3 regions of the Peribacillus sp. RS7 genome follow, and region 2 is predicted to be linked to each of the others. Evidence: a T-box and tRNA genes for the amino acid it is inferred to sense, from the RefSeq annotation. Region 2 holds a T-box; the other regions hold tRNA genes.

The links. A T-box is a leader RNA that pairs with one kind of tRNA and senses whether it is charged. The one in region 2 lies ahead of pheS (phenylalanine--tRNA ligase subunit alpha), so its partner is inferred to be a tRNA-Phe.
Region 1: it has a tRNA-Phe gene. The T-box ahead of pheS (phenylalanine--tRNA ligase subunit alpha) is inferred to sense a tRNA for this amino acid. The anticodon was not compared.
Region 3: it has a tRNA-Phe gene. The T-box ahead of pheS (phenylalanine--tRNA ligase subunit alpha) is inferred to sense a tRNA for this amino acid. The anticodon was not compared.

Annotation. Positions count from the first base shown of each region.
Region 1 is NZ_CP168135.1:1,449,456-1,451,682, reverse strand. It holds tRNA gene ACDZ29_RS07530 (tRNA-Leu) at 1-79, shown strand, start outside; tRNA gene ACDZ29_RS07525 (tRNA-Gly) at 88-162, shown strand; tRNA gene ACDZ29_RS07520 (tRNA-Leu) at 175-263, shown strand; tRNA gene ACDZ29_RS07515 (tRNA-Arg) at 273-349, shown strand; tRNA gene ACDZ29_RS07510 (tRNA-Pro) at 360-436, shown strand; tRNA gene ACDZ29_RS07505 (tRNA-Ala) at 454-529, shown strand; tRNA gene ACDZ29_RS07500 (tRNA-Met) at 558-634, shown strand; tRNA gene ACDZ29_RS07495 (tRNA-Ile) at 645-721, shown strand; tRNA gene ACDZ29_RS07490 (tRNA-Ser) at 742-834, shown strand; tRNA gene ACDZ29_RS07485 (tRNA-Met) at 937-1,010, shown strand; tRNA gene ACDZ29_RS07480 (tRNA-Asp) at 1,017-1,092, shown strand; tRNA gene ACDZ29_RS07475 (tRNA-Phe) at 1,116-1,191, shown strand; tRNA gene ACDZ29_RS07470 (tRNA-His) at 1,208-1,283, shown strand; tRNA gene ACDZ29_RS07465 (tRNA-Gly) at 1,288-1,361, shown strand; tRNA gene ACDZ29_RS07460 (tRNA-Ile) at 1,367-1,443, shown strand; tRNA gene ACDZ29_RS07455 (tRNA-Asn) at 1,456-1,530, shown strand; tRNA gene ACDZ29_RS07450 (tRNA-Ser) at 1,532-1,622, shown strand; tRNA gene ACDZ29_RS07445 (tRNA-Glu) at 1,626-1,697, shown strand; gene ACDZ29_RS07440 (TraR/DksA C4-type zinc finger protein) at 1,739-2,227, opposite strand, start outside.
Region 2 is NZ_CP168135.1:483,964-486,190, forward strand. It holds gene pheS (phenylalanine--tRNA ligase subunit alpha) at 1-1,012, opposite strand, end outside; T-box leader at 1,071-1,312, opposite strand; gene ACDZ29_RS02525 (TrmH family RNA methyltransferase) at 1,356-2,114, opposite strand.
Region 3 is NZ_CP168135.1:2,912,722-2,914,948, forward strand. It holds rRNA gene ACDZ29_RS14590 (23S ribosomal RNA) at 1-136, shown strand, start outside; rRNA gene rrf (5S ribosomal RNA) at 256-371, shown strand; tRNA gene ACDZ29_RS14600 (tRNA-Asn) at 381-455, shown strand; tRNA gene ACDZ29_RS14605 (tRNA-Ser) at 461-552, shown strand; tRNA gene ACDZ29_RS14610 (tRNA-Glu) at 563-637, shown strand; tRNA gene ACDZ29_RS14615 (tRNA-Val) at 653-728, shown strand; tRNA gene ACDZ29_RS14620 (tRNA-Met) at 808-881, shown strand; tRNA gene ACDZ29_RS14625 (tRNA-Asp) at 887-962, shown strand; tRNA gene ACDZ29_RS14630 (tRNA-Phe) at 975-1,050, shown strand; tRNA gene ACDZ29_RS14635 (tRNA-Thr) at 1,058-1,133, shown strand; tRNA gene ACDZ29_RS14640 (tRNA-Tyr) at 1,150-1,233, shown strand; tRNA gene ACDZ29_RS14645 (tRNA-Trp) at 1,244-1,317, shown strand; tRNA gene ACDZ29_RS14650 (tRNA-His) at 1,335-1,410, shown strand; tRNA gene ACDZ29_RS14655 (tRNA-Gln) at 1,449-1,523, shown strand; tRNA gene ACDZ29_RS14660 (tRNA-Gly) at 1,527-1,601, shown strand; tRNA gene ACDZ29_RS14665 (tRNA-Cys) at 1,610-1,683, shown strand; tRNA gene ACDZ29_RS14670 (tRNA-Leu) at 1,692-1,772, shown strand; gene ACDZ29_RS14675 (hypothetical protein) at 2,030-2,164, opposite strand.

The DNA of each region.
Region 1 (2,227 bases), 970 kb from region 2:
GGTGTGGCGGAATTGGCAGACGCACCAGACTTAGGATCTGGCGCCGCAAGGCGTGGGGGTTCAAGTCCCTTCACCCGCATCTTTCATGCGGAAGTAGTTCAGTGGTAGAATACAACCTTGCCAAGGTTGGGGTCGCGGGTTCGAATCCCGTCTTCCGCTCCACTTTTCGTATGTGCCGGGGTGGCGGAACTGGCAGACGCACAGGACTTAAAATCCTGCGGTAGGTGACTACCGTACCGGTTCGATTCCGGTCCTCGGCACCATCTTAATATGCGCCCGTAGCTCAATTGGATAGAGCATCTGACTACGAATCAGAAGGTTGTAGGTTCGACTCCCGCCGGGCGCACCATGTTTTATTGCGGGAAGTAGCTCAGCTTGGTAGAGCACTTGGTTTGGGACCAAGGGGTCGCAGGTTCGAATCCTGTCTTCCCGACCACGTGATTTTTAATGAATGGGGCCTTAGCTCAGCTGGGAGAGCGCCTGCCTTGCACGCAGGAGGTCAGCGGTTCGATCCCGCTAGGCTCCACCATTTTTCAATCAGATACTTATATTATATTGGCGGTGTAGCTCAGCTGGCTAGAGCGTACGGTTCATACCCGTGAGGTCGGGGGTTCGATCCCCTCCGCCGCTACCAATAAATATAAGGACCTTTAGCTCAGCTGGTTAGAGCAGACGGCTCATAACCGTCCGGTCGTAGGTTCGAGTCCTACAAGGTCCACCATATGCATTTTTTAAAGCCGTGGAGGTATACCCAAGTTCGGCTGAAGGGATCGGTCTTGAAAACCGACAGGGGAGTCAAATCCCGCGGGGGTTCGAATCCCTCTACCTCCTCCATTTTTTTAAAAAGCAGCAAGTTGTTTTGAAACAACCTTACATAGAGGAAGCGAAAAAACAATATACACGAAAACTTGATGCAAATCGTTTCATTATTACCGTCGCGGGGTGGAGCAGTCCGGTAGCTCGTCGGGCTCATAACCCGAAGGTCGCAGGTTCAAATCCTGTCCCCGCAATTATTAGGTCCCGTGGTGTAGCGGTTAACATGCCTGCCTGTCACGCAGGAGATCGCGGGTTCGATTCCCGTCGGGACCGCCATTTTTTAAATTTAGTACAAATGTGGCTCAGTAGCTCAGTCGGTAGAGCAAAGGACTGAAAATCCTTGTGTCGGCGGTTCGATTCCGTCCTGAGCCACCATATCTTTCATATTACGGCGGTTGTGGCGAAGTGGTTAACGCACCTGATTGTGGTTCAGGCATTCGTGGGTTCGATTCCCATCAGTCGCCCCATTTCGCGGGTGTAGTTTAGTGGTAAAACCTCAGCCTTCCAAGCTGATGATGAGGGTTCGATTCCCTTCACCCGCTCCAAATATGGGCCTATAGCTCAGCTGGTTAGAGCGCACGCCTGATAAGCGTGAGGTCGATGGTTCGAGTCCATTTAGGCCCACCATATTCATATTGTTCCGCAGTAGCTCAGTGGTAGAGCATTCGGCTGTTAACCGAACGGTCGTAGGTTCGAGTCCTACCTGCGGAGCCATGGGGAAGTACTCAAGAGGCTGAAGAGGCGCCCCTGCTAAGGGTGTAGGTCGCGCGAGCGGCGCGAGGGTTCAAATCCCTCCTTCTCCGCCATTTGGCCCGTTGGTCAAGCGGTTAAGACACCGCCCTTTCACGGCGGTAACACGGGTTCGAATCCCGTACGGGTCATAACAAAAAAGGAAGCATACATTCATGTATGCTTCTTTTTTTCATTTCTTTTCATTGATATAAGTATCTTTTTGTTTATAAGGAATGTCTCCAAGCTGGGAATCGATATTTTCTTCATCTAATGTATCTTCATATTCCTTTTGCTTTTTGTTCGGTATATCCACCCTATTTTTTCCTTCGATATCATTTGCTGCAAATCCTTCATAGTCTTCAGGAAATCCATCCGTTTCATCTTCGGTTTTATAAAGATCATTATAATTGTCATGATCGCCGGTGTAATCAGATGGTGTTTCGGATGTACCGAATTTGGCGACTTCACCAAAGCTATCCTCTTTATCCACTATTTCATTTCCATGACGATTTTCAAAATGATCACCCTTGGATGGAATCAATATATCCTCTTCCACTGGTCGGTCTTGTGCAGTAGGCCGTTCTGGGGCATGCTCGACACAGTAAAGAGTGCTTGGGATCGCTTCAAGCCTATCGATGGGTATTTCTATATTGCAGGTTTTACAATGGCCATACGTACC
Region 2 (2,227 bases):
AAAATCGAACATCATTCGTATAGAAATGACGAATATCGTCCACACCGTATTTCAACATGGCAATCCGTTCCACGCCAATTCCAAATGCGAATCCAGAGTATTTCTTGGAATCGAAGCCAGCCATTTCAAGGACGTTCGGATGAACGATCCCGCCGCCAAGCACTTCAATCCAGCCTGTTTGTTTACATACGCTACAGCCTTTACCACCGCAGATTTTACAAGAAATATCCACTTCGACGGATGGCTCCGTAAATGGGAAGAAACTTGGACGAAGACGGATTTCACGGTCTTGCCCGAATACTTTTTTCGCAAATACGTCAAGCGTTCCTTTCAGGTCGCTCATGCTGATGGTCTCATCGATGACCAAGCCCTCAATTTGTTGGAATTGATGGGAGTGTGTCGCATCATCGTTATCACGGCGATATACTTTACCCGGGCAGATGATTTTAACAGGACCTTGACCTTTATGTTTTTCCATGGTTCTTGCTTGAACCGGTGAAGTGTGCGTACGCATCAGGATTTCATCCGTGATGTAGAAGGAGTCCTGCATATCACGTGCCGGATGGCTTTTTGGCAAGTTAAGTGCCTCGAAGTTGTAGTAGTCGCTTTCAACTTCTGGACCTTCTGCAACCGTATAACCCATACCGATGAATAAGTCTTCGATTTCCTCCACGACACGTGTTAATGGGTGAAGATTCCCCTTGTTAACCGGACGTCCTGGAAGTGTGACGTCAATCGTTTCAGTTGCTAGCTTAGCATTGACTGCCGCAGTTTCAAGTGCTTTTTGTTTCTCCTCGATCTTTGTTGCGATCGCTTCCCGAACATCATTGGCTAGTGCCCCGATTTTCGGACGTTCTTCGGCAGATAATTTACCCATGCCGCGCAATACCTCAGTGATTGGTCCTTTTTTCCCTAAATAAGCGACACGTACTTCATTCAGTTCCTTTAATTCGGAAGCGGCGGCAACTTTTTGCAACGCTTCTTCCTGCAGTTCTAGTAAACGTTCCTGCATCATGTCTTCCTCCTTTATTTTCCTTTTGTAAAAATGAACACAAAAAAACCCCAATCCCTAAAGGGACGAGGTTTATGTATCGCGGTACCACCCTTATTAGTGCATGAACAAATAAACTTCTGCACTCACTTCATTAAAAATAACGGCTTTTCACCGGAACATTTTTCGGACATTCTGTCTTCCCAATGCCAACTCGAAAGGTGAATTCCCTTAAGCAGTGCCATAAAAATGCTTTCAGTCAAGGCATTTTTTCCCTGGATATGGATAACTTAAGTTACTACTCTTTGTCATCGTTGTTTCAATATAAAATTCTGTTTTATTATATTATAATTCCACGGCCGTTTCAAATCGATTTTCGTAAATGGTACATTAAAATCCCGGCAGCGATCCCCACATTCAGAGATTCGCTTTTTCCGTAGATGGGGATATAAAGGTTTTTAGTCGTTTTCTCCAGTAATTCCTTCGATACTCCTTGGCCTTCATTGCCGACCAGCAGGGCAAATCGGGAAGACTTTTCCACTTCTTCAAATGGGGATGCGCCTTCTAATGCCGTGCCATAGACCGGTGTGCCGAGTTGCTTCAGCTCATCGATGATTTCGGAAAGGTTCCCTTTAATGACAGGCATATGGAATAGGCTCCCTTGTGTCGAACGTACCACTTTGGGATTATACAAGTCGGCACACCCTTCGCCAAGAATGACCGCATCGATTCCAGCTGCATCCGCTGTCCTGATCATCGTTCCAATATTCCCCGGATCCTGGACGGCATCGATCAACAATAGTTTATCCGGATTAATGGACGTCATGCTCGTTGATTTCTGTTCACAAACAGCTGCAATTCCCTGTGGGGCTTCGGTATCGCATATCGCTTTCATAATATCATTTTTCACATAGATGACTTCTGTGCCTTCCAGCTTAAAATGGGCTGGCATTTCAGTTTCTTCATTGACGATCACTTCCATGACGATATCTTCTTTTAAGGCTTCTTCAACTAGGTGAAAACCCTCGACTAAATATTTGCCTGTTTTATCTCGTTCTTTTTTCGTCAATAGCTTTTTCCATTGCTTCACTTGCGGGTTTTTTACCGATTCGATATATTTCAAGGGTAAACGCTCCTTTAACTTAACACTGATTTTCCTATTATAACGCAATTCACATACATATTGCATGCGAGTTTGTGAAATGCTATTAATGTCAGTCATTATGTGTTAGAGGA
Region 3 (2,227 bases), 2.4 Mb from region 2:
AAGCCCCCCTCAAGATGAGATTTCCCATGGCGCAAGCTAGTAAGATCCCTGAAAGATGATCAGGTTGATAGGTCAGAGGTGGAAGCGTGGCGACATGTGGAGCTGACTGATACTAATAGATCGAGGACTTAACCAACGCTTTTTAAAAAATGAAATACCTTCTTATTATCTAGTTTTGAAGGAATGAAAATTTCTTCTTGCATTTTTTCGAAAAGACGTTATAATAATATATGTCTTGAAAAAATGTTAACAATGTTTGGTGACGATAGCGAAGAGGTCACACCCGTTCCCATTCCGAACACGGCAGTTAAGCTCTTCAGCGCCGATGGTAGTTGGGGGTTTCCCCCTGTGAGAGTAGGACGTCGCCAAGCTTATATTGTTCCGCAGTAGCTCAGTGGTAGAGCATTCGGCTGTTAACCGAACGGTCGTAGGTTCGAGTCCTACCTGCGGAGCCATTATTGGAGAGCTGTCCGAGTGGCCGAAGGAGCACGATTGGAAATCGTGTAGACGGGTAACCCTGTCTCAAGGGTTCAAATCCCTTGCTCTCCGCCATTTTATACCTGGCCCGTTGGTCAAGCGGTTAAGACACCGCCCTTTCACGGCGGTAACACGGGTTCGAATCCCGTACGGGTCACCATTTCGATAACATATTGGAGGATTAGCTCAGCTGGGAGAGCATCTGCCTTACAAGCAGAGGGTCGGCGGTTCGATCCCGTCATCCTCCACCATTTTCAATAAGATCAGATTGTTTCTGCATTGAAACGTTCAACACGAAAATCTGATGCATAATAGCAACATTATTAACGTCGCGGGGTGGAGCAGTCCGGTAGCTCGTCGGGCTCATAACCCGAAGGTCGCAGGTTCAAATCCTGTCCCCGCAATCTATGGTCCCGTGGTGTAGCGGTTAACATGCCTGCCTGTCACGCAGGAGATCGCGGGTTCGATTCCCGTCGGGACCGCCATTTTTATTGTTTGGCTCAGTAGCTCAGTCGGTAGAGCAAAGGACTGAAAATCCTTGTGTCGGCGGTTCGATTCCGTCCTGAGCCACCATAGTAGTGCCGGTGTAGCTCAACTGGTAGAGCAACTGACTTGTAATCAGTAGGTTGGGGGTTCAAGTCCTCTTGCCGGCACCATGTTTCATCCATATGCGGAGGGGTAGCGAAGTGGCTAAACGCGGCGGACTGTAAATCCGCTCCTTCGGGTTCGGCAGTTCGAATCTGCCCCCCTCCACCATCTTTCTAACAGGGGTATAGTTTAAAGGTAGAACAGAGGTCTCCAAAACCTCCAGTGTGGGTTCGAGTCCTACTACCCCTGCCAATTTAAATCCTATAATGGCGGTTGTGGCGAAGTGGTTAACGCACCTGATTGTGGTTCAGGCATTCGTGGGTTCGATTCCCATCAGTCGCCCCATTTTTTATTAAATCATGGTATAATGAATACAACGTTAATGGGCTATAGCCAAGCGGTAAGGCAACGGATTTTGATTCCGTCATGCGAAGGTTCGATCCCTTCTAGCCCAGCCATATGCGAAAGTAGTTCAGTGGTAGAATACAACCTTGCCAAGGTTGGGGTCGCGGGTTCGAATCCCGTCTTTCGCTCCAAAAACGTTGGCGGCATAGCCAAGCGGTAAGGCAGAGGTCTGCAAAACCTTTACCACCGGTTCGATTCCGGTTGCCGCCTCCAACATACATGCCGGTGTGGCGGAATTGGCAGACGCGCACGACTCAAAATCGTGTTCCTCTGGAGTGCCGGTTCGACCCCGGCCACCGGTATCATGAAACAGCCAAGAGTGCTGTTGTATCAAGGCCTTACACTTAATTGTGTAAGGCCTTTTTTCATTTTTCTCACACTACAGATTTGACACTAATAATGTGCGGAGGTCATGTGCGGTGAGTAAACGGAGAATATTGCTTACAGAAGATGAAATAAAAATCGTTAACAAAACTATGTATGCTACCACAGATGAAGATGCACTTAAATTATTTTTTGAAGATTGCAAACTAAGGAATTTACGTCCAAAGTCATAGATTTATTTATTTTTATTTTCTAATTCCTCAACTCTCCTTTCCATGTTCTTTATTTTTTTGATTGAGTGAAGGGCGAGACCTAAAGCTATTCCACCTAAAGTGAATGCTGGAAAAACAAAAAAAGTAAACCATTCCATCTTTTAACCCCCCCTAAAAGCATTGTGTATAAATTGCAATCCTATAGGGTTTATTATGAAGAG